4 regions of the Nonomuraea sp. NPDC004186 genome follow, and region 3 is predicted to be linked to each of the others. Evidence: riboswitches for the same ligand, from Rfam matches in the RefSeq annotation. Region 3 holds a riboswitch; each other region holds the start of a gene.
What was found. Region 3 has a riboswitch for cyclic di-AMP ahead of ACWEPL_RS42345 (CHAP domain-containing protein). Riboswitches for the same ligand answer to the same signal wherever they lie in the genome.

Region 1 (5,790 bases), on a different contig from region 3:
CGCCAGCAGCAGGAGAAGGAGGCCATCGCGCGCCGCGCGGCCGGCCTCGTCCGGCCGGGCACGGCCGTGGCGCTCTCGGCGGGCACCACCACGTGGGCGCTGGCCCGCCACCTGATCGCCGTCCCCGAGCTGACAGTGATCACCAATTCGATCCCCGTCGCCGAGGTCTTCCACCGCAACCCGCGTTCCGACCGCACGGTCGTGCTGACCGGCGGCGTGCGCACGCCGTCCGACGCGCTGGTGGGCCCGGTGGCCGTGGCCGCGATCCGCCGCCTGCACGTGGACACGCTGTTCCTCGGCGTGCACGGGATGAGCGTGCGGGCCGGGTTCACCACCCCCAACCTGCTGGAATCGGAGACCGACAGGGAGCTGGTGGCGGCCGCCAACCGGCTGGTCATCCCCGCCGACCACACGAAGTGGAACACGGTCGGCATCAGCACCATCGCCGAGCTGACCGAGGCCGACGTGGTCGTCAGCGATGCGGGGCTGCCTGAGGACGCACGCATGGAGCTGGCCGAACGGGCCGGAGAACTGATCATCGCGGAGGGCTCGTGAAGCGCACCATCACCCACCTGGCCGACGGTCGTGAGCTGATCTACTTCGATCAGCGGGACGACGCCGACCGGAGCGCGATCGACCGGCGGGTGCTCGACCCCCGGCCGGTGGCCTCCGAGCTGCGTTACGACCCGCTGACCGAGGAGTGGATCGCGATGGCGGGGCACCGGCAGACGCGCACGTTCCAGCCGACCGGTTCGGCGAGCGAGTGCCCGCTGTGCCCGTCGTCGGAAACGCGCTCGTCGGAGATCCCGGCGTACGACTACGACGTGGTGGTGTTCGAGAACCGATTCCCCTCCTTCTCCACCAATTTCGGGACTTATACAGACGCGGGGGGTCTGAGTGAGGTCCGGCCGGGAGTGGGGCGGTGCGAGGTGGTCTGCTTCACCTCTGAGCATTCGTCGTCGTTCTCCCAGCTCTCCGACGGCCAGGTGGAGCTGGTCATGGAGGCGTGGGCCGACCGGACGGCCGAGCTGTCCGGGATCGAGGGCGTGGAGCAGGTGTTCTGCTTCGAGAACCGGGGCGAGGAGATCGGCATCACGCTGGCCCACCCGCACGGCCAGATCTACGCCTACCCGTACGTCACGCCCAGGACCAGGCTCCAGCTCGCCGCCGCCAGGCGCTACTCGAAGGGGAACCTGTTCGCCGACGTGCTGGCCGCCGAGCGGGCCGCGGGGACGCGCGTGGTGGCCTCCAACGAGCTGTGGACGGCGTTCGTGCCGGCCGCCGCGCGGTGGCCGTACGAGGTGCACATCTACCCGCACCGGCAGGTGCCCGATCTGGCCGCGCTGACGGAGGAGGAACGGTCGGCGTTCGCACCCCTGTACACCTCGGTGCTGCGGGCCTTCGATGACCTGTTCGGCGTGGTGATGCCGTACATCTCGGCCTGGCACCAGGCGCCCGTGCGGCAGGACCGCGAGCTCGGCTACCTGCACCTGGAGCTGTTCAGCATCAGGCGGGCGCCGGGCAAGCTCAAGTACCTGGCCGGGTCGGAGTCCGCGATGGGGGCGTTCGTGAACGACGTGCTGCCGGAGGAGGCCGCCCGGATGCTTCGATCACAGGTAGATCACTATTAGATTTCTAATGGGGGTCGCGTTACTCGTGATCTACCACTAACATCCCTTTTGTGCCTGGCCGTAACAGCAGGCACACGCCTAATCCCGGGCGAGTCGCCCGGGAGCCGGGGACCCATCCGCACCTGGGGTGAATCCACTTCGGTGGTAGGGCACGCAGCTCCCAGCCCGAACCCGTCAGCTAACCCGGCCGGCAGAGGGAGAGGAACATCCACGTGGCGGCTCCGTCCCCCGCGACTCTTGCCATCGGCCTCGTCACCGCCGCAGCCGTCGCCCTCCTGCCGGCGACCGCGGCCTCGGCGGCCCCCAAGCCGTCGGAGGCCGCGCTCCGCGCCCAGCTCAAGCAGCTCAACAGCAAGATCGACAAGCTCATCGAGAAGTACAACCTCAAGCGCGTCGAGCTGGCCAAGGCGCAGGCCGCCGCCAAGGCGGCCAAGGAGCGGCTGGCGGCCGCGGAGAAGACGCTGGCCGCCGCCGAGCAGCGGGTCGGCGACCTCGCCAGGATGCGCTACCAGAACCACGACCCGTCGCTGCCCTCCGTCCTGATGGTCCAGAACGGCGGCGGCGCCGCCCTGCTCGAACAGCTGACGGCCGAGCAGCAGGCTCTGGTCCAGGGGGTGGCCAAGGCCCGCGACGACAAGAAGAAGGCCTCCGACGAGGCCGCCGCGCTGGCCACCCAGATCGGCGTGGACGCCAAGGACGTGACCGAACAGCGCTCCGAGGCCGAGGACATCATCGACGACATCAGGAAGAAGCTCCAGGACCTCGTGCCGCTCGGTCCCGGCCGCAAGTCCGACGGGAGCTGGGCACCGGAACTGCCCTCGGGCTCGGACAACATCACGGCCCGTACGCGGCTGATGAAGGCGGAGCTGGCCAAGAACTTCAAGCTGCCGTACACGGTGGGCTGCTTCCGCTCGGGCTCCAGCGGCGAGCACCCGCTCGGGCGCGCCTGCGACTTCATGATGAGCACCGGCGGCACGATGCCCGCGGCCATCAACAACGCCCTGGGCGACCGCATCGCGGACTGGGCGCTCAAGAACAAGGGCAAGCTCGGCGTCAAGTACGTGATCTGGAAGCAGCGCATCAACATGGGCTCGGGCTGGCGGGCCATGTCGGACCGCGGCAGCGTCACCGAGAACCACTACGACCACGTCCACATCTCGATGTACTGAGCTGGATAAGGTCGGACATCATGACTGACACCCGAATCCCGCCCGCTCTCACCGGCGACGAGCGGACCACGCTGAACAACTGGCTCGAATGGCACCGCGGCACCCTCGCCGTCAAATGCGCGGGCCTGTCGGACGATCAGCTGCGCCTGCGCTCCGTCTCACCCTCGACCATGTCCCTGCTCGGCCTGGTCCGGCACATGGCGAACGTCGAACGATCCTGGTTCCGCCGCGTGCTGAACGGCGAGGACCTCCCCAAGCTGTGGGACAAGGACCGCGACAACGACGCCGACTTCAAGGAAGTGGACGCCGCCTCCGTCAAGGAGGCCTTCGTCACGTGGGAAGAGGAGGTCGCCCGCGCCCGCGCCATCTCGGACGCCAGGCCGCTGGACGCCGTCGGTGACCACAGAGGCCAGGAATGCACCCATCGCTGGATCCTCATCCACATGATCGAGGAGTACGCGCGGCACAACGGTCACGCGGATCTGCTGCGCGAGCGCATCGACGGGGTGACCGGAGAGTGACGGGACCGATCAGGGCTCGGTGCGGAACAGCGCCCACACGGCCTTGCCGCCGCGGGCCAGCGGGTCCCAGCCCCAGCACTGGCTGTAGGTCTCGACGATGTAGAGGCCGCGCCCGTTCTCCGAGATGAAGTCCGGCTCCTTGGGGCGCGGCACCTCGTCGCTGGGGTCGGCCACCGCCAGCAGCACGTGCGGCTGTACGCGCATCAGCAAGAGCTCGATCTCCCGCCGTCCCGCCGCGTACATCGCGTAGCGCACCGCGTTGGTCACGAGCTCCGACACCACCAGCGCGGCGTCGTCGCTGAGTTCGTGCAGGCCCCAGCCCTTCAGGGTCGAGCGGGTCACGTCCCTGGCCGTCTTCACGGAGTCGGCCTGAAAGGGCAGCGGGCACGAGGTCGTGTACGGCTTGCCACCCATGAGCAGGTGGTCGAAGCCCACGTCACGGGTGATTTGCAATGCATCGGCAGTGGCCAGAGGATCCTCCACCATGCTGCCGATACCTCCCCGTTCCGCCCGACTTAGTGCATGTTTGGCCCAATATGCACTAAGCCATCATGGGTCACGATCGCTGCACCTGCAAGACCCAAATGCACGTGCACTTGCATTGTGCAGTAGCAAGCGGCGTTTTGGGGCATAACTCTGCTAATCGGACACGGGGTTGAGACCTTGTCATACCCGGCAATGTGGTGTCACTGTGTGTGCGGACCTTGATAGGAGGCAAAGTGACGCAGAACCAGCCGGGTTCCGGACCGACGGCGCTGCGCATCCTCCTGGGCTCCCAGCTGCGCAAGCTCAGGGAAGCGAAGAACGTCACTCGTGAGGAGGCGGGCCACCTCATCCGTGGCTCCGAATCCAAGATCAGCCGCATGGAGCTGGGCCGAGTGGGGTTCAAAGAACGGGACGTGGCGGACCTGCTGACCCTCTACGGGGTCATCGACAAGCAGGCCCGCTCCGCCGTACTCGACCTGGTCGCCACCGCCAACGAGCCTGGTTGGTGGCACCGGTTCAACGATGTCCTGCCCACGTGGTTCCAGGCGTACGTCGGCCTTGAAGAGGCCGCCGCCAGGATCAGGACCTACGAAGTCCAGTTCGTGCCAGGACTGCTGCAGACCAAGGAGTACGCAAGGGCCGTCGTGACCGCCGGATCGGCGGGAATCGGGGCCGAGGAGATCTCCAGAAGAGTGGATCTCCGGCTGGAGCGCCAGCGGATGTTCGACAGGCCGGACGGGCCAGTGTTCTGGGCCGTGATCGACGAGGCCGCCCTACGACGCCCCATCGGCGGCGTCGAGGTGATGCGGGCCCAGATCGAGCACCTCATCGACCTGATGCGCCAGCCCAAAATCACCATTCAGATCATGCCGTTCAGCTTCGGCGGGCACAGCGCGGAAGGCGGGGCGTTCAGCGTCCTGCGCTTCCCCGACACCGATCTGCCCGACGTCGTGTACGTCGAGCAGCTGGCGAGCGCGCTCTACCTCGACAAGCGTGAAGACGTGGACCGATACACCGAGGTGATGGAGCGACTCTGCGCCGTGAGCACCACTCCGGACGAGACGGTCGAGCTGTTGCGGACGATCGCGGACGAGTTCTGACGGACGGTAACGGATGATCGCGGGCGACTTGTGACGGCGCGGACGTCGTTGTTGGGTACGCATCTGCCCTAGACTGGCCATCGGCGTTGGATCCCGCCGTAGCGGAGCATGCCCAACACCGCACATGTGGGCGCGGCGCGTGTGCCGTAACCGATGGACGCGCCCGCGATCACTCGTAGCTTGATCAAGGAGACCATTCCGTGAAGACCGCTGTCGAGGAGCTCAGCCCGACCCGGGTCAAGCTCACTGTCGAGGTGCCGTTCGACGAGCTGCGCCCGAGCATGGATGCGGCGTACAAGAAGGTCGCGCAGCAGGTGCGCGTCCCCGGGTTCCGGCCTGGCAAGGTTCCGGCCCGCATCATCGAGCAGCGCTTCGGCCGGGCGGTAGTGCTGGAGGAGACCCTCAACGACGCGGTGCCCAAGCTGTACGGCAAGGCCGTCGACGAGGTCGACGTGTTCCCGGTCGCGCAGCCCGACATCGAGGTCACGAAGATCGAGGACGGCGAGCAGATCGAGTTCACCGCCGAGGTCGACATCCGGCCCAACTTCGAGGTGCCCGACTACCAGGGCCTCGAGGTCACGGTCGACTCCGCCGAGGTCTCCGACGAGGACGTCGACGCCCAGCTCGACTCCCTGCGCCAGCGTTTCGCCACGCTGACCGGCGTCGAGCGCGCGGCCGCCAACGGCGACTTCGTCGTCATGGACCTGCGCGCCGAGATCGACGGTGACAACATCGAGGAGCAGCAGGCCAGCGAGGTCTCCTACGAGGTCGGCGCCGGCTCCGTGCTCCAGGGCCTCGACGCCGCGCTCGAGGGCATGTCCGCGGGCGAGGAGAAGAGCTTCAAGACCGAGCTCGTCGGCGGCGAGAACGCCGGCGACGAGGC
Region 2 (5,790 bases), on a different contig from region 3:
CCGTGGTCCCGGCCTGGGCCACCGTCGGCGGCCTCGCCGCCACCCTGGCCATCGGCGCCGCGGCCGGCCTCTACCCCGCCATCCGCGCCTCCCGCCTCTCCCCGACCGAGGCCCTGTCCACCCCCTGAGGCCCTCCCGGCGGCGGATCCAAGGGGCCGGGTGGTGTCAGTCGGTGGCGTAGCAGGTGGTCTTGCCGATGACCCGGACGCCGGGCCGGTCGCCGGAGAGCACGGTCAGCTCGAACGTCAGCCGTGTCTCGGGATTGCGCAGGACGGAGACGTCCTGATCCCCATCCCGCAGGTCCAGGTCGTCGACCACCTTGTCGTACCCCATCTCCTGGAGCCGATCCAGCAGCCCCGAGGAGGCGGAGGCGAGGTCGCTCTCGGCGCGGAAGTACCGCCGCACCTGCCCCGGCACGCACGAGTCGTCGTCCACCGGCGACTCGGTCGACAGCCGGAGGCCGGCGGAGCTGAGCAGGGCGCCGCCGTCGGAATCGAGCTGCCGGGCGGCGTCTTCGAGTGTGGGCAGCTCGGCCGCCGCCGTGCAGGCCGTCATCGCCGCGACGCAGAGAAGCACCGCGGATAAGCCGTGACGGCAGGCGCGCACGATCGGACCATATCCGAGATCGTCCGGGGCCCTCCACCAAAAAAGCGAAAACAGAATGATCAACGGCGCCGGCGGAGCCGGGCACGCAGTCCCAGGTCGTCCACGCAGGTGCCGAGGCCGAGCGCCACGCACTCCAGCGGCCGTTCCGCCCGCCGTACCGGCATGCCCAGGGACTCCCGCAGCCGCTGCGCGAGCCCTGCGAGCAGCGCGCCGCCCCCCACCAGCACCGCGCCGCGATCCCCGAGGTCGCCGGTCAGCTCGGCGGGGCAGCGCTCGACGGTCTCCATCGCCGCCCACACGATGGACTCGATCGCCGGACCGGCCGCCTCCCGGATCCGCTCCGCGGGCAGCCGCACGTCGTGCTCCTGACCGGTTTCGGGGTCTCTGGCGCGTACGGTAACGGGATTCCCGTCGGCGCCGGCGTGGTGTTTGGCCGCCTCCGCCTCGCGTTCGTCGATCGTGCGGCCGTGCTCGTGCTCGACCAGGCGGGCGATGGCCCGGTCCACGGCCCGGCCGCCGCCCGGGACCGCCGTCGTGGCCACGGCCTCCCCGCCGGAGAGCACGGCGATCCGGGCCGAGTCGCGCCCGATGTCGATCACCATGCCGCCCACGTAGTCGCGGACCGGCAGGCCCGCGCCGAGCGCCGCCGCGAGCGAGTGCGGGATCAGCCGGATCTGCCTGGCCTCCGCCTCGTACGCCACGTCGCGCAGCGTGGCCCGCTCGATCGGCGTGGAGCCGTCGGGCAGCGCCATGATCAGGCGGGGCCTGGCGAGCGGGCGCCGGTGCACCTTGCTCAGGAAGTGCTTGACCATCCGCAGGGTGAGGTCGCCGTCGGCCGGCAGGCCGCCGCTGACCGGCCAGCAGATCTCCTCGCCCGTCGCGTCCGCGCCGTACCCGATGATCTTGCCGGTACGGCCGTCGATCGTCACCGCGGAGGGCTCGTCGAGCACGATGCCCTTGCCCCTGACGTAGATCCGCGTGCGGGAGCCCCCGAGGTCCATCGCCAGGTCGCGGCCGAGGAGACTCATGACGCGACTGCGGACGCGGCGATCGTGGCGGGCATGCCGGGTCTATTTCCTGGGCCGCTCCAACGCAACACCAGGAACGGAGTGGTTCCCCTTTACCTGAGCGGGCGGGCTCAGCGGCTCCTGAGGGCGGCCAGGGTCTCCTCGGCCCACTCGATGCCGGTGCGGACCTGGGCCAGCCCGAGCCGGAGCGCGTAGTGGCCGGTCCCCTCCGCGGGCTGGCAGTCGAGGACCACCAGCCGTGCCTCGTACCCGGCCTTGATCCGCTCGACCACCGCGATCGCCTCCTCCGTGGAGAGCAGCGGCAGCAGGAACGCCTGCAGCGCGGTCTCGTTGCGTACGACGAAGACGGGCTCGTGCTCCACCAGCCACGTGTGCAGCTCCCGCGCCCCCTCGGGGGTGATCGTGTAGATCTTGCGCCCCCTCGCGCCCTCCGACGAGGCCGCCACCAGGCCGTCGGCCGCCATCTTCACCAGCTCGGGATAGATCTGCGTGTGCCCGGCCTGCCACACGTGGTTGAGCGAGTGCTCGAACTTCTTGGCCAGGTCATACCCGCTCGCCGGGCCCACGGCCTCCAGCAGCCCGAGAAGCGCGATCCGAAGGGACATGCGCGCCAGCATATCGAAGACTTGACATGTCAGGACTTACATATCACTCTTCACATGTGAATGATGACATGAAGCCTCAAGGGCTCCTTTTGCTCGCGGTGCTCGGCGGGATGTTCCTGGCGATGCTCGACCAGACGATCGTCGGCACCGCGTTACCACGGATCACGGCCGAGCTGGGCGGCACGACGCTCTACGTCTGGGTGGTGACGGCGTACCTGCTCACCTCGACGGTGACCGTGCCGCTCTACGGCCGGCTCTCCGACCAGCACGGCAGGAAGGCGCTGCTGCTGATCGGGATGGTGGTGTTCGTGGCCGGGTCCGCGCTGTGCGGGGCGGCGCAGGACATGCCGCAGCTCATCGCGTTCCGCGCGCTGCAGGGGCTCGGCGCGGGCGCGCTGCTGCCGCTGTCGATGGCGTTGGTGATGGAGATGTTCCCTCCGGGTACGAACGGCGCCCGCGTGCAGGGCGCGCTTGGCGGCGTGATGGGCCTGACGTACCTGGCCGGGCCGTTCCTGGGCGGGTTGTTCACCGACCACGCGACCTGGCGGTGGGCCTTCTACGTGAACGTGCCGATCGGCCTCGTGCTGATCGCGATCGTCGCGCGCCGCCTGCCGAACCGGCCGGGCGTGGGCGGCGGCGGGCGCCCCGACTACGCGGGCATCGCGGTCTTCACCGTGGCCATCAGCGCGCTGCTGCTGGGCCTGACGGAGAAGGGCCTGGACGGCAACACCTGGACCGACGCCGCCGTGGCCGGGCCGATCGTGCTCGCGGCCGCGTTGCTGGCGGTGTTCGTGCTGGTCGAGAGGCGGGCGGCCAGCCCGATCATGCCCATGCACCTGTTCGGCAACCGCACCTACACGCTCGTGAACGTCACGTCCTTCTTCACGGCCTTCTGCATGTACGCCGGCGTGGTGTTCCTGCCGCGTTACTTCCAGCAGTCCCTCGGCGTCAGCGCGACCGAGTCCGGGCTGAGGATCTACCCGATGACGCTGGCCATGGTCCTGGGCAGCGTCGTCATGGGCGCGCTCATGTCCAGGACCAGGGTCTACAAGCCGTGGCTGGTCGCCTCCCCGTTCCTGCTCGTCGCGGGCACCCTGCTCTGCCTGAACCTGACCGCGCACACCGACGGGCTGCTGCTGGCCGGCTGGATGCTGCTGATCGGGCTGGGCATGGGCCCGATGCTGTCCGGCCTGACCGTGGCCTCCCAGCAGTCCGTCGAGTCGCAGTACATCGGCGTCGCCTCCGCGAACCTGACCTTCTTCCGCCAGATCGGCGGCTCCGTGGCGCTGGCCGTCGGCGGCACCCTCTACACCTCGACGGTCACGGCGGAGGCGCCCGTGCACGGCCTGGCCGCCGCGCACGCCTCCGCCGCGGCGGCGGTCATCCCGTCGCTGGGGGTGGCGGGGGCGCTGCTCGCCCTGATCGCGCTGGTGGCGATGCCGGCCAGGCGGCTGGAGGTGCCCGCCACGCCGCAGAACAGGGTTGAGGCCAGTTTCGCGTCATAAGCGGCGCCATGCGAAGCTGTGATAGTCCCCAACACCATGGAGGTCCTCATGGCGGAAACACCGGAGCCGGAAGTCAGCGAGACTCCCGAGGACGAGATGAAGCGCAAGTTCCGCGAGGCGCTGGAGCGCAAGCGTAACCAGCACGCGGACTCGGGCGCGGGTGGCAAGGGCGGCGACCCATCGAAGATCCACGGGACGCACGGTCCGGCTGCGAGTAAAAGATCGTTCAGGCGCAAGAGCGGCGGCTGAGGCCGGGAATTTCAAGGGGGTACGGCCATGCCGTGCCCCCTTTCTCTATGCCGGAGGCAGGTAGATCTTTACACCGATTCATGACGAACTGTTTGTGTTTGTCCGGAATACGTGGTTAGAGTGATGCCCACTTACCAGCCGGTGGCGTGGACCACACAAGGGAACCAGCCGGCTGGCGCCTAATCCCGATCACTCGGGAGCCGGGGACCCACCTCCCTGGGGTGAATCCGACCTTGTGTCGGTAGGGCAACTCCACCGCCCGAACCCGTCAGCTAACCCGGTAGGCGAGATGGAGAGGACATATGCAGAACTTGAATGATCACGTAGAACACCCATACGGCGTGATGACGGCCGCCCTCTGAGCGGTCCCTTCTCCAGGCTCGTTTCGCGCTCCGCGTAGCTTTCCCCCTGTCAGGTGCTTTGCCCTGCTACGCCCTTTTTCAGCGAGCGCAATCCCCCTGCCCCCTCGCGAAGGACTGTACTTTCATGTCTGCACGTTCTGGTTTGCGTACCCTCGCTCTGCTCACCGCCTCCACCGTCGGCGCGCTCACCATCGCCGGCACCGCGGCCCACGCCGACTCCAACACGGACGAGAAGGTCCTGCTCAAGGGCTCGACCACCGCTTCGTACTTCTGGGACGACTCCTCCGGCCGCGCCGGGGACACCGGTCTGCCCGCCAGTGGCAAGCCCATGCAGAAAGGTCTGGCCGCCAGCCCGAGCTGGCCGCTCATGACCGAGGGATACGTGATTCACGACGGCAAGAAGCTGCCCTTCTTCGTCGGCGACCGCGGCCCGGGCGTGCCCTCCAACAACGGCGTCATGCTCGACCTGGACGGTAAGACGTTCGCGGAGCTGACCGGCGGCTCGTTCAACATGGAGACGCTCGGCGTCGACGGTGTCGGCGGCCAGGGGCACATCAAGGTCGACTACGTCATCACCAAGTGGGGCAACGGTCCCGGCAAGAAGAACTACCCGGTCCCGTTCTCGACCGGCGCCTGGTCCGAGCGTGACAACAACCCGGCCGAGCCCCCGGCGGCCGGTGCGGCCGTGCCGGCGCCGGCGCGCGAGGCCGGAGAGTGGAGCGCCAGCACGGGCGCCGTCGTCGCCAGCGCCGTGGCCGCGGTGGGCGGCGGCGTGGTGCTCGCCAGCGACCGCGTTCGCAATCTTCTCAAGGGCTGAACTTTACGGACCTGGACCAGAATGTCATTCTGGTCCTCGTGACCACCCGCGTAGCCGCGAACGGCATCGAAATCGCCTACGAGAGCTTCGGCTCGCACGAGGGGCGCCCCCTGCTCCTCATCATGGGGCTCGGCGCGCAGCTCATCCACTGGGATGAAGGGCTCTGCGCGCTGCTGGCGGACCAGGGACACCACGTCGTACGGTTCGACAACCGCGACGCCGGTCTCTCCACACACTTCCACGACAAGGGCGTTCCCGCGATGGGGGCGCCCTCGCCGTATCTGCTGGACGACCTGGCCGACGACTCGGCGGGACTCATGGACGCGCTGGGCTGGCCGGCCGCCCACGTGGTCGGAGCGTCGATGGGCGGCATGATCGCCCAGGCGCTGGCCATCCGCCACCCGGACCGGGTGCTGACCCTGACCTCGATCATGTCCACCCCCGGCCCCTCGGCGGCCCCGCCCACCGAGGCCGCGCTCGCCACCCTCATGGCCGCGCCCCCCGCCGACCGCGAAGCGGTCCAGGCCCAGGCGGTGCTGACCTGGTCGGTCATCGGCTCGCCCGGATACGAGCTGGACCGCGAGCGGATCACCCTGCTGGCCGGACTCGCGTTCGACC
Region 3 (5,790 bases):
TCCTGGGCCGCCAGGTCCGTCAGCCAGCGCAGGTAGTGGTCGCGGTGCACGAGCCCGTTGCGGACGAGCGAGGTGCCGAGGACGACCGTGCGCTCCGCGGGCCCCTCCGCGCTGGGCGGCTGGGCACGCAGCCAGTCGAACTGGTGGCGTACCAGGTTGATCCCGGCCTGCCGTACGCCGTCCGCCAGGGCCTCGTCCACGGGCAGGGCGGTGAAGACCGACACGTCGCTCAGGCGCAGCCGCAGCGCGGCCGCCAGGCCCAGCACGGAGCGCAGCTTGGTCGGCTGGGCCCTGGCCCGCAGCAACGGCCGGTACGGCCCCGCGGCCAGCAGCTCCAGCAGCCGGAGCGTGGCCAGCCCGTCGTCCACGATGACGATGCGTCCGGGACGCGAGGTGAGCCAGCGCACCTGCACCCTGCCGGAGAAGGCGTCACCGACGGCCTGCACGCGCCTGGGCATGCGCTCACGCGGCTCCGCCAGCTCCAGGCCGTCGGGCAGCCCCAGAGACCTCAGCTCCCGACGCGTGGCCTTCAACGGCCTCAGACCGGCACGCGGCACGACCACCGTCTCGGGGCCGAGCACGCCCGCGTAATGGGCCTCGACGGCGCACAGCATCTGGAGCGGTGACTCCACCCAGGCCGACGCCTGTTCGACCACTCCTGTCCTCCCAGCCGGGTGATGGCCCGTTCACGACCGCTTCAAGCTAGCCCCGCCGCCTTAAGCCACCAGAAACGCGACGTGAACAATGGAGAGTATGAACTCGCTCATGCTCAACACCGACGGCGTGCAGATCCCGCAGCTCGGCTACGGCGTCTGGCAGGTCCCCGCCGACGAGGCCGCCAAGGCCGTCGCGACCGCGCTCAAGGCCGGTTACCGGCACGTGGACACCGCCGCCGCGTACGGCAACGAAGAAGGCGTGGGGCAGGCCGTACGCGAAAGTGAGCTCCCGCGCCGGAAGCTGTTCGTGACCACCAAGCTGTGGAACGCCGACCACGGCCGCGCGGAGGCGGCCTTCGACGAGTCCCTGGCCCGGCTCGGCCTCGACTACATCGACCTTTTCCTCATCCACTGGCCGGTGCCGCAGCAGGACAAGTACGTGCAGGCGTGGAAGGCGATCGAGAAGATCTACCGTGACGGGCGGGCCAAGGCCATCGGCACCTCCAACTTCAGCATCGCCCACCTCACCCGCCTCATGAACGAGACCGACCTCGTTCCCTCCATCAACCAGATCGAGCTGCACCCGTACCTCCAGCAGCGCGAGCTGCGCGCCTTCCACGAGGCCAACGGCATCCTCACCGAGGCGTGGAGCCCGCTCGGCCAGGGCCAGGGCCTGCTGAACGACCCCGCGCTGGCCAAGCTGTCGGACAAGTGCGGCAAGACGCCCGCGCAGATCGTGCTCCGCTGGCACCTGCAGCTCGGCCACGTCGCGATCCCCAAGTCGGTCACCCCGGCGCGCATCGCCGAGAACATCGGCGTCTTCGACTTCATCCTCGACGCCGAGGACATGGCCGCCATCGGCGCGATGAACAGGGGCCAGCGGATCGGACCCGACCCCGACACGTTCAACATGACCTGACTCGTCTACGATCTCCCGCGTGCGGGATTTTGCGTGGGGCATAGCGGCGACAGGGAATATTGCGCGGACCGTCGGGGCGGCCATCGCGGCCGAACCGGGCATGCGGGTGGCCGCCGTCGGATCGAGGAACATGGGGCGGGCGCAGGCGCTGGCCGCCACGCTGGGGGCGGAGTCCGCGTACGACTCCTATGAGCGGCTCTGCGCCGACCCGGCCGTGGACGCGATCTACGTGGCGACGCCGCACGCCCAGCACCTGGAGGTGGCCGAGGTCGCCATCGCCGCGGGCAAGGCCGTGCTGTGCGAGAAGCCGCTGGCCGCCACCGTGGACGACGCGGAGAAGATGGTACGCCTGGCGCGCGAGGCGGGCGTGTTCCTGATGGAAGCGATGTGGATGCGGTTCAACCCGCTCGTCCAGAAGATCGCGGCCGACGAGCGCTTCGGCGACCTCCGCTCGGTGCACGCCTCCTTCGGCTTCGCCAAGTCCTACGACCCGGAGCACCGGCTGTGGGCGCCGGAGCTCGGCGGCGGGGCGCTCCTGGACCTGGGGATCTACCCGTTCGGGCTGGCCCAGCTGATCCTCGGCATGCCCTCCGACCTGCGGATCACCGGCACTCTGGCGCCCAACGGCGTCGACGCGGAGGCCGGCGGCGTGCTGCTCTACCCCGGTGGCAGGAAGGCTCTCGTGGAGACTTCGTTGCTCGGGAATTACCCGAACCATGCCAGTGTTGTAGGGACTCAGATGCGGGCGGACCTCCAGGCACCGTTCTGGGCCACGCCGCGGATTCTGCTCTCCGGGCCCTCCATGGAGCCGGAGGAGTACATCCTCGATCCGGCGGACAACGGGTACGCCGGGGAGCTCCGCGAGGTCCGGGCCGCGACGGCCGAAGGCAGGACCGAAAGTTCGATCATGCCGCTCGACGAATCCCTTGCCATGATGGGGCTTCTGGCCGAGGCTCGCAGGCAGGTCGCCTAGCTGGGCCTTTATCGATTTGTAACGCTCTTGCCTTATGCATTACGTTTGAGGCATTCTTGAGACATACGTCCGGTTTGTCCGGACTTGTCCGACCATCGCAAGACACATCACAGGAACGTCCTGTGACCGCTGAATCCGCCCTCGGGCGGAACCGGGGACCCACGTCCTTTGGGGTGAATCGGCACTTCGGTGCCGTAGGGCAGCTTCCACGTCCGAACCCGTCAGCTAACCCGGTAAGCGGCATGGAAGCAAGGAGTAAACCCCCTCGATGGCCAACATCCGCTTTACCTCCGCTGCGAAGACCAACATCGCCCGCGCCCTTCTCGGCGCCACCATCCTCGGGACCGCGTTCGGCGCCCACATGACCAGCGCCACCGCAGCGGACAAGCAGCCGATCGACACCGTCGCCGGCACCGCCACCGTCGCCGACCACGCCGAGCGCTCGCGCGAGGCCAAGGCCGGCGTCACCGCCGGCGAGGTCCTGGCCCTCGCCAAGTCCCAGGTCGGCATCACCGAGAACGCGGCCGGCGGCGGCACCAAGTTCCAGCGCTGGTACGCCAACTCGCAGCGCGCCGCGGAGACCATCGCCCGTGACGGCGGCAGCCGCGCCGACTACCTGAACGCCGCCTGGTGCGCGATGTTCGTCTCCTGGGTGGGCGACCAGACCGGCGCCCGCTCGCAGATCGGCTGGGACGCCTGGACCGTCGCCCACGCCAAGTGGTTCCAGGCCAACCACCGCTTCGGCACCGAGGCCAAGCCCGGCGCCATCGTGTACTTCTCGTGGAGCGGCAGCAAGAACCTCAACGACATCAAGCACGTCGGGTTCGTCGAGAAGGACAACGGCGACGGCACCATCTCGACCGTCGAGGGCAACACCGGCAACGGCAAGGTCGAGGAGCGCGTCCGTCCCAAGTCCCAGGTCGTCGGCTACGGCTACCCCCAGTACCGTTCCTGACCGGACTGTCCCCCTCCAGGCTGGACTTCCCCCAGGCGCCTACTGACCGGACTCCCCCAGGCACCTCCTGGCCGGCCTTCCCCCAGCGCCGAACGAGCGCGCGTCCCGCAACGGGACGCGCGCTCGTCGCGTTTCACCCCCGGCGAGTGCGGCGGCGTGCCGAGCGGAACCCGGCGACCGGTGCCGTTCGGCCGTCGCGTTTCACCCCCCGCGAGTGCGGCGGCCCGTCACCGGGGAAGACCCGAGGCGAACCGCCCGCGACCTCGCCAAGGAGCCGCCCACCATGCCAGCCGCGCGCAGACGCCCCGGAAGGCTGGTGCGGAGTGGGCTGCGACGGATCGCCGACGGGCTCTTCCCGCGCGGCGCCAACCCGCACGGCGTCCTGCCCGCCCTGCTGATCCTCCTGGCCTTCGTCACCGGCCTCGTGGACGCCGTCAGCTTCCTCGGCCTGGGCCGCGTCTTCGTCGCCAACATGACCGGCAACATCGTCTTCCTCAGCTTCGCCCTGGCCGGGGAGGCCCAGATGTCCAGATGGGCCTCCCCGGCGGCCCTCGTCGCCTTCGGAGCCGGTGCCTGGAGCGCCGGCCGGGTGATCAGGCGGACCGCGAACCCGCGGCGGGCGTTCGCCGCCGCCACCGCCGTACACGCGCTCCTCGTCGCCGCCACCCTCGCGATCGCCCTCACGGCCGGACACCGCACGACCTGGTCCCAGGCGGCCCTCATCGTGCTGCTCGCCTGCGGCATGGGCCTGCAGAACGCGTCCGTACGCGCGCTCGGCGTACCCGACCTGGTCACCAACGTCCTCACCACGACCCTCACGAGCCTGGCCGCCGACACGCCGGGCCGGGCCGCCCTGCGTCGATCCGCCTCCATTGCCGCGATGTTCCTCGGCGCCCTGACCGGCGCCCTCCTCCACCTCACGACCGGCCCCGCACCCGCCCTGGCGGCCGCCCTGGCCCTGCTCACCACCGTCGCCCTCGTCGCCCGCAGCGGTCTCAGCCGAGAAAGAACTCCGCCAGCGCCCGGGTGACCCCGGCCGGATCGTTCTCCATCGGGATGTGCCCCGCCCCGGGAACGCGCACCAGCGTCGTGTTCGGCACCTCGGCGGCGAAGCGCTCGGCGTACCGGACCTCCTGGAACGTGTCGTCCTCCCCCCACACCAGCAGCTTCGGCGTCCCATCGGCCCTGAGTGCGGGCACCAGGTCCAGCGTGTAACGGCTGTCGGCCGCGCCCGCCAGCGCCATCCACGACCGGCTCACCCGCGGGTCGTTCCACGGATCAAGGTAATCGGCCAGCTCCGCCTCGGTGGCCGGCCGGGCGAGCGCGGTGGTGACCGCCTTGCGGCGGGCGGCCAGCAGTTCCTCCACGGTCGTGGCCGCCACCACGGCCGGATCCCGGTAACGGGCCACGCCGGGCACCGGCCAGGAGTCGTATGTGACCGAGTTGACCAGCGCCAGCCGCCGCACCTCTGGCCTCCCCTCCACCAGCAGGTGCTGGGCGACCGCACCGCCGATGTCGTGCCCCGCCACCGAGAGCCGCTCCCCCGCGCCGACCGCGGCCGCGAACCGGGCCACCCACGCCGCCAGCGCCGGAACCGCCGCCGTCTCCGCCGTCAGCTCCCCGCCGGAACGCCCCAGCCCCGGCAGATCCACCGCCACAGGACGCAGCCCCGCCGCCGCCAGCCCGTCGATCACCGGCGCCCAGACCCGGCTCCAGTACGTGCCGTGCAACAGCAACACCACCGGGCCCCGCTCGCCCGACGTCAGATAGCTGGCCACGCGGCCGTCGACTTCGATCGTCATTCGCTCGAACATGGACATAACCATCATGTTCTGGAAGCGTCCCCGTCAAATACCAATTAAGGTATGTCGCTATGACATTGGCGCAGCTTAGGGCCCTGGTCGCGGTCGCCGAACACGGCGGCTTCACCGCCGCCGCCGAGCACACCGGCATGTCCCAGCCCGCGGTCAGCCGCGCCATCGCCGCCCTCGAACGCGAGCTCGGCGCCGCCCTGTTCGTCCGCCACCGCGACGGCATCGCCCTCACCGAGGCCGGCCGGCGAGCCCTCGCCCGCGCCCGCGAGACCCTGCGCCACTTCGACCTCATCCGCGCCGACGTGGCCGCCGCCAGCGGCCAGATCACCGGCGAACTCCGCCTGGCCAGTCTCCCCAGCGCCACCGGCACGCTCGTCGCCAAGCTGCTGCGCGCGTTCACCGACCGCTACCCGCAGGTCCGCGTACGCCTCTTCGAGGGCATGGACGACGACATCCGCGAATGGCTGCACCGC
Region 4 (5,790 bases), on a different contig from region 3:
ACGAGGAGCAGACCACCGTGGAGATCCGGCAGTTCAACGACCTGGTGATGGAGGATCCGCGGGTGACGGTCCTCATGCTGCCGGTCGCGGACGGGATGACCCTGATCAGGAAGAACTAGGCGCGGCGGCCGGGCCCTCGCGGACCCGGCCGTCCCCACTAGACGATCTTGTGGATCCAGTTGTGGGCGTCGGGGCGGGCGCCGTACTGGATGCCCACCAGCTCCTCGCGCACCCGCATCGTCACCGGGCCGGGGTTGCCGTCGGCGACGCTCCAGGAGCGGTCGGCGCCCTTCACCGTGCCCACCGGCGTGACCACGGCCGCCGTGCCGCACGCGAACACCTCGGTGAGCTCCCCGGACTCGCATCCGGCCTGCCACTCGTCGATCGAGATGAGGCGCTCCTCGGTCTCCAGGCCCAGGTCGCCGGCCAGCTCCAGGATCGACTCCCTGGTGATGCCGGGCAGCAGGGTGCCGGTCAGCGCGGGGGTGACGAGCTTGTCGCCGAAGACGAAGAACAGGTTCATCCCGCCCATCTCCTCGACGTACTTGTGCTCGTGAGCGTCCAGCCACACCACCTGGTCGCAGCCGTTCTCCACGGCCTGCCGCTGCGCGACGAACGCGGCCGCGTAGTTGCCGCCGCACTTCGCGAAGCCCGTGCCGCCGGGGGCGGCCCGCGTGTACTCGGTGGACAGCCAGACGGAGACGGGCTTGAGCCCACCCGTGAAGTACGAGGCCGCCGGGGAGGCGATGACCATGTACTTGTACGACTTCGACGGGTAGTTGACACCGAGCCCCGCCTGGGTGGCGATCATGAAGGGGCGCAGGTAGAGGCTGTGACCCTCGGTCGTGGGCACCCATTCCCTGTCGGTCTGGACGAGGAGCTCGAGCGACTCCACGAAAGCCTCCTCCGGCAGCTCCGGCATGGCCATCCGGAGCGCGGAGCGGTTGAAGCGGGCGGCGTTCGCGTACGGGCGGAACGCGACGATCGAGCCATTGGCCTGGCGGTAGGCCTTGAGCCCCTCGAACAGCTCCTGCGCGTAGTGGAAGACCGAGGTGGCCGGGTCGAGCGAGAGCGGGCCGTACGGAAGGAGCTTGGCGTCGTGCCAGCCCTGCCCCTCGGTGTAGTCGATCGAGACCATGTGATCCGTGAAGGTCTGCCCGAAGCCGGGGTTCGCCAGTACCTGCTCCCGCTCGGCCGCGGTGCGAGCGTGGTCGGATAGCTGCACGTCGAAGCTGAGCTTCTGAGCGATGGTCATGACGTCGGTCCTTCTCTCTGCGAATCTGCCCAAATCTACAAGAAATCTGCGGATCGGTGCTGGTGAGCGGGCGCTGCCCGGAAGGCAGTCCCGGTACTTCCTATTGTCTCGCTATATGGGATGGCAAGCGGCCAATGCGGCGATCAGCCCTTTTGGACGCAAAAAAGCGCCTGGCGGCCCTCGTCGGACCACCAGGCGCGTTGGGGGCTAGGCGGTCCTAGCCGGATACTCGCGCGGTGATGTCGTCACCGATCTCGTGGGTGGTGCGGCCCGCCCAGCCGGCCAGCCGCTCGAGGATGTCATCGGCGACCGCCTGCTCGACCTTGGCCGCCTCGGTGTGCAGGCCCAGGTGGTCGAGAAGCATGGCGACGGACAGGATGGTCGCGGTCGGGTCGGCCTTGCCCTGGCCGGCGATGTCGGGGGCGCTGCCGTGCACCGGCTCGAACATGCTCGGCGCGGACCGCTCGGGGTTGATGTTGCCGCTGGCGGCCAGGCCGATGCCGCCCGCGATGGCGGCGCCCAGGTCGGTGATGATGTCGCCGAACAGGTTGTCGGTGACGACCACGTCGAACCGTTCCGGCTGGCTCACGAAGAACATCGAGGCCGCGTCGATGTGGCAGTAGTCGGTCGTGACGTCGGGGTATTCCGCCGCCAGGCGGTTGACCGTGCGCTGCCACAGGTCACCGGCGAAGGTGAGGACGTTGGTCTTGTGGACGAGCGTCAGCTTCTTGCGCGGCCGCGTGACGGCCTTCTCGAACGCGTAGCGCACCACGCGCTCGACACCGTAGGCGGTGTTGAGCGACTCCTGGGTGGCGATCTCGTGCGGGGTGCCGCGCCGCATGGCGCCGCCGGTGCCCGCGTAGAGGCCCTCGGTGCCCTCGCGGACGACGATCATGTCGATGTTCTCCGGCGGCGTGTCCGCCAGCGGGGTCTCCACGCCGGGGAACAGCTTGACCGGGCGCAGGTTGACGTAGTGGTCGAACTCGAAGCGGAGCCGCAGCAGCAGATCGCGCTCGAGGATGCCCGGCGGCACGCTGGGGTCGCCCACGGCGCCGAGCAGGATCGCGTCGTAGCCGCGCAGCTCTTCGAGCACGGCGTCGGGCAGCGTCTCGCCGGTACGGTGATAGCGTGCGGCTCCCAGGTCGTAGTGAGTGGGCTCGATCTTCGTGCCAACTGCCTCCAGGACCTTGAGCCCTTCGGCCACGACCTCGGTGCCGATCCCATCGCCGGGGATGACGGCCAGACGGATGTTACGCGACTCCATGGGCGGTACCTTACCGCGTCGTCTCGGCTGACGAACACTTCATCTCATCTTTCGGACGCCCCCTTTGTCCGGTATTGCGGTTCTTTGACCGTTTCGTTAAAGTCACCGACCAGCCTAATCCGCGCGCCGTTGCGTGGAGTCGGGGACCCACATTCCCCCTGGGGCGAGTCGGCATCCCCATGCCGTAGGGCTACTTCCAGGCCCGAGCCCGTCAGCTAACCCGGCCGGCCGTATGGAAGGACAGACCCCTGTCTCGAATCGCCATTGTCCTGGCGGCGGGCGCCGCCGGGCTCATGCTGGCCTCCCCAGCCCATGCCTCGTCCAAGCTCGACGACCTCACCACCCTGACCGGCGGCCAGATCAAGGAAATCCAGGAGAAACAGGCTCCGAAGCCCGCCTGGAAGGTCGCCATCAAGTTCGCCATGAGCAAGCGCGGCACCCCGTACGTGTGGGGCGGCGCCAGCCCGAGCGGATACGACTGCTCCGGGCTCATGCTCAGGGCGTACGAGCACGCCGGAATCGAACTCCCCCGCACCGCCGCCGAACAGTACGGCGCGTTCACCAAGAAGATCGCCTGGAAGGACCTCAAACCCGGCGATCTGGTCTTCTTCCACGGCCTCGGGCATGTCGGGATGATCTCCCGGCCCGGCTACATGGTCCACTCGCCGCACACGGGTGACGTGGTCAAGGAAGAGCGCCTGACCTCCTGGCGCAGAGACTCCTTCGTGGGTGGCGTCCGCCCCGACCGCAAGGGCGTACGCCTCTGGTCCAAGCTCCAGGAGCAGCGCGACGAAACGCCCACCACCCTCACGGCCACCCTGTAGGAGGCTGCGGCGTCCGCCTCCCCACGCGACGGTCAGGGGAGGCGGGCGTCGAAGATGAGCTCCCAGGCACGGGTCCTGGCGCGGGCCACCGCGCCCAGCAGGACGCCGCTGTCCCCCAGCGTGCTGGCCACCACCGACGGCCGCAGCGGGCCGAGCTCGGCGATGCGGGCCTCGATGGACTCCCCCAGGAGGTCCAGGTTGCGGCCCACGCCGCCGCTGAGCACGATCACCTCCGGATCCAGCACGGCGGCCACCGCCACCAGCAGGCCGCCGATGCGGCGCCCCTCGGCCTCCACCACCGAGCGGGCCACTCTGTCGCCGGAGGCCGCCGCGGCGAAGACCTTCTTGGCCGTCCGCAGGCTCAGGCCGGCGGCGCGGGCCGCGCGGACCACTCCGGGCGCGGCGGCGACCGCCTCCGTGGCGCCGTGGGCCAGGGCGTCACCGGCCGGCGGCGCCGGGTCCTCGGTCGCGGGCAGGTACGAGACCTCCCCCGCCGCTCCCCGGGCGCCCACGTACAGCTCACCGTTGATCACGATGCCCATCCCGACGCCGGTGCCGACGGACACCAGCGCGAAGTTGGACGTGCCGCGCCCCGCCCCGTGCGTGTGCTCGCCGACGGCGGCCAGGTTGATGTCGTTCTCGATGACGAGGTCGACCTCCATCTCGCCGCGCAGGCGCTCGGCCAGGTCGGAGCCGGGCAGGTTGGGGGCGAACTCCAGGCGGCCGAGCTCCGGGTCGTACACGCCGGGCGTGCCGACGACGGCGCAGGCGATGTCGGGCCAGTCGACGCCGGCCTCGTAGGCGGCGGCCCGGCACAGCTGTCCGACCAGGAGGGCCAGTTCGGCGGAGGTGAGGGCGGTGTTGCGCCCGTCCCTCCGGCCGGCGAATTTCCCGCGCAGGTCGGCGACGGCGACCCTGATCCAGTCACGCCCGATGTCGACGCCGGCGACGTGGGTGGCGGCGGCGTTGACGTCGTACAGGGACGTGACCGGCCCCGGGCGGCCGGAGACCTCGCCGACGAGGTGAACGAGCCCGTCCACCTCCAGCCCGGCCAGGGCCGCGGACACCGTGGGCTTCGACAGGCCGGTGATCTTGGCGAGGTCGGTGCGCGAGGCGGGGCCGTGCTCCTGAAGATGGTCGAGCAGGCGGCGCTCGTTCAGCACTCGCAGCATCCGCGGATTACCCAGGTCGCCCCGCATCTCACCCTCCTTGAGGAAACAGAGCCTAGCCAACTCGCCTGATAGTAAATTACCTTTCTTACCAAGCACAGGGGCGGCACATCCGGAAGGACGAAGTGCGATGCACCGAGCATGGCGATCAATCCCTGTCGCGGCGGTCCTCCTGGCCGCCGCCTGCGGAAACGCCGGGAACAGTGCCGGAAACGGCACCGGCGCCACCACCACCACGACCACGCAGAACCAGGGCGGCAAGACGATCGCGCTGTTCCTGCCCGAGTCCAAGACCACCCGGTACGAGGCGTTCGACCGCCCGCTGTTCGAGGCGAAGGTCAAGTCGCTCTGCCCCGACTGCAAGATCCTCTACAGCAACGCCGAGCAGGACGCCCCCAAGCAGCAGCAACAGGTCGAGGCCGCGCTCACCCAGCAGGCCGACGTGCTCGTGCTCGACGCCGTGGACGCCAACGCCGTGGCTCCCCTGGTGAACCAGGCCGAGCAGAAGAAGGTCCCGGTCATCGCCTACGACCGGCTGATCTCGGGGATCGACTACGCGTACTACGTCTCGTTCAACAACGTACGGGTGGGCGAGATGCAGGGCCAGGCCCTGCTCGACGCCATGACCGCCAGGGGCACGGCGGCGAAGGGCCAGATCGTGATGATCCACGGCTCCCCCACCGACCCCAGCTCGGCCGACTACAAGAAGGGCGCCAAGAGCGTGCTGGACGGGAAGGTGAAGGTCGGCAGGGAGTTCGACACGCCGGACTGGAGCCCCGACAAGGCGCAGCAGGAGATGGAGCAGGCCATCACCGCGCTGGGCAAGGACACCATCACCGGTGTGCTGTCCGCGAACGACGGCATGGCGGGCGGCGCGATCGCGGCCATGAAGCGCGCGGGCTACAAGCAGCTCCCGCCGATCACCGGCCAGGACGCCGAGCTGGCCGCCGTCCAGCGCATCCTCACCGGCGAGCAGTACATGACCATATATCTGGACATCAGGGCGGAGGCGGAGAAGTCCGCCGAGCTCGCCGTCGCCGTCGCCAAGGGCGAGCAGCCCACCGCGCCCGCCAAGGTCAACAACGGCGCGGCCGACATCCCGGCGTTCCTCCTCGACCCCATCCCCGTCACGGCCGACAAGGTCAAGGACACGATCGTGAAGGACGGCTTCTACACCGCCGCCCAGCTCTGCACGGGCGAGGTCAAGGCCGCCTGTGAGAAGCAGGGCATCGAGTAGATGCTCTCGGCGACAGACATCTCCAAACGGTACGGGGCGGT

Region 1: another riboswitch for cyclic di-AMP. It lies ahead of ACWEPL_RS58780 (coiled-coil domain-containing protein); the one in region 3 lies ahead of ACWEPL_RS42345 (CHAP domain-containing protein).
Region 2: another riboswitch for cyclic di-AMP. It lies ahead of ACWEPL_RS05130 (hypothetical protein); the one in region 3 lies ahead of ACWEPL_RS42345 (CHAP domain-containing protein).
Region 4: another riboswitch for cyclic di-AMP. It lies ahead of ACWEPL_RS02055 (C40 family peptidase); the one in region 3 lies ahead of ACWEPL_RS42345 (CHAP domain-containing protein).

Annotation. Positions count from the first base shown of each region.
Region 1 covers NZ_JBSGFQ010000158.1:11,171-16,960, forward strand. The annotation lists gene ACWEPL_RS58770 (DeoR/GlpR family DNA-binding transcription regulator) at 1-555, shown strand, start outside; gene galT (galactose-1-phosphate uridylyltransferase) at 552-1,631, shown strand; cyclic di-AMP (ydaO/yuaA leader) riboswitch at 1,697-1,838, shown strand; gene ACWEPL_RS58780 (coiled-coil domain-containing protein) at 1,844-2,800, shown strand; gene ACWEPL_RS58785 (DinB family protein) at 2,821-3,321, shown strand; gene ACWEPL_RS58790 (ATP-binding protein) at 3,331-3,807, opposite strand; gene ACWEPL_RS58795 (helix-turn-helix domain-containing protein) at 4,041-4,907, shown strand; gene tig (trigger factor) at 5,108-5,790, shown strand, end outside.
Region 2 covers NZ_JBSGFQ010000004.1:188,481-194,270, reverse strand. The annotation lists gene ACWEPL_RS05160 (ABC transporter permease) at 1-128, shown strand, start outside; gene ACWEPL_RS05155 (hypothetical protein) at 166-576, opposite strand; gene ACWEPL_RS05150 (rod shape-determining protein) at 666-1,634, opposite strand; gene ACWEPL_RS05145 (PadR family transcriptional regulator) at 1,745-2,239, opposite strand; gene ACWEPL_RS05140 (MDR family MFS transporter) at 2,296-3,744, shown strand; gene ACWEPL_RS05135 (DUF5302 domain-containing protein) at 3,793-3,993, shown strand; cyclic di-AMP (ydaO/yuaA leader) riboswitch at 4,160-4,295, shown strand; gene ACWEPL_RS05130 (hypothetical protein) at 4,480-5,172, shown strand; gene ACWEPL_RS05125 (alpha/beta fold hydrolase) at 5,211-5,790, shown strand, end outside.
Region 3 covers NZ_JBSGFQ010000072.1:1,731-7,520, forward strand. The annotation lists gene ACWEPL_RS42330 (hypothetical protein) at 1-656, opposite strand, end outside; gene ACWEPL_RS42335 (aldo/keto reductase) at 754-1,575, shown strand; gene ACWEPL_RS42340 (Gfo/Idh/MocA family protein) at 1,595-2,548, shown strand; cyclic di-AMP (ydaO/yuaA leader) riboswitch at 2,666-2,803, shown strand; gene ACWEPL_RS42345 (CHAP domain-containing protein) at 2,817-3,503, shown strand; gene ACWEPL_RS42350 (YoaK family protein) at 3,787-4,533, shown strand; gene ACWEPL_RS42355 (alpha/beta fold hydrolase) at 4,499-5,305, opposite strand; gene ACWEPL_RS42360 (LysR family transcriptional regulator) at 5,377-5,790, shown strand, end outside.
Region 4 covers NZ_JBSGFQ010000002.1:90,391-96,180, forward strand. The annotation lists gene ACWEPL_RS02040 (O-methyltransferase) at 1-119, shown strand, start outside; gene ACWEPL_RS02045 (branched-chain amino acid aminotransferase) at 158-1,255, opposite strand; gene ACWEPL_RS02050 (3-isopropylmalate dehydrogenase) at 1,473-2,519, opposite strand; cyclic di-AMP (ydaO/yuaA leader) riboswitch at 2,621-2,764, shown strand; gene ACWEPL_RS02055 (C40 family peptidase) at 2,813-3,343, shown strand; gene ACWEPL_RS02060 (ROK family protein) at 3,376-4,542, opposite strand; gene ACWEPL_RS02065 (sugar ABC transporter substrate-binding protein) at 4,643-5,749, shown strand; gene ACWEPL_RS02070 (ATP-binding cassette domain-containing protein) at 5,750-5,790, shown strand, end outside.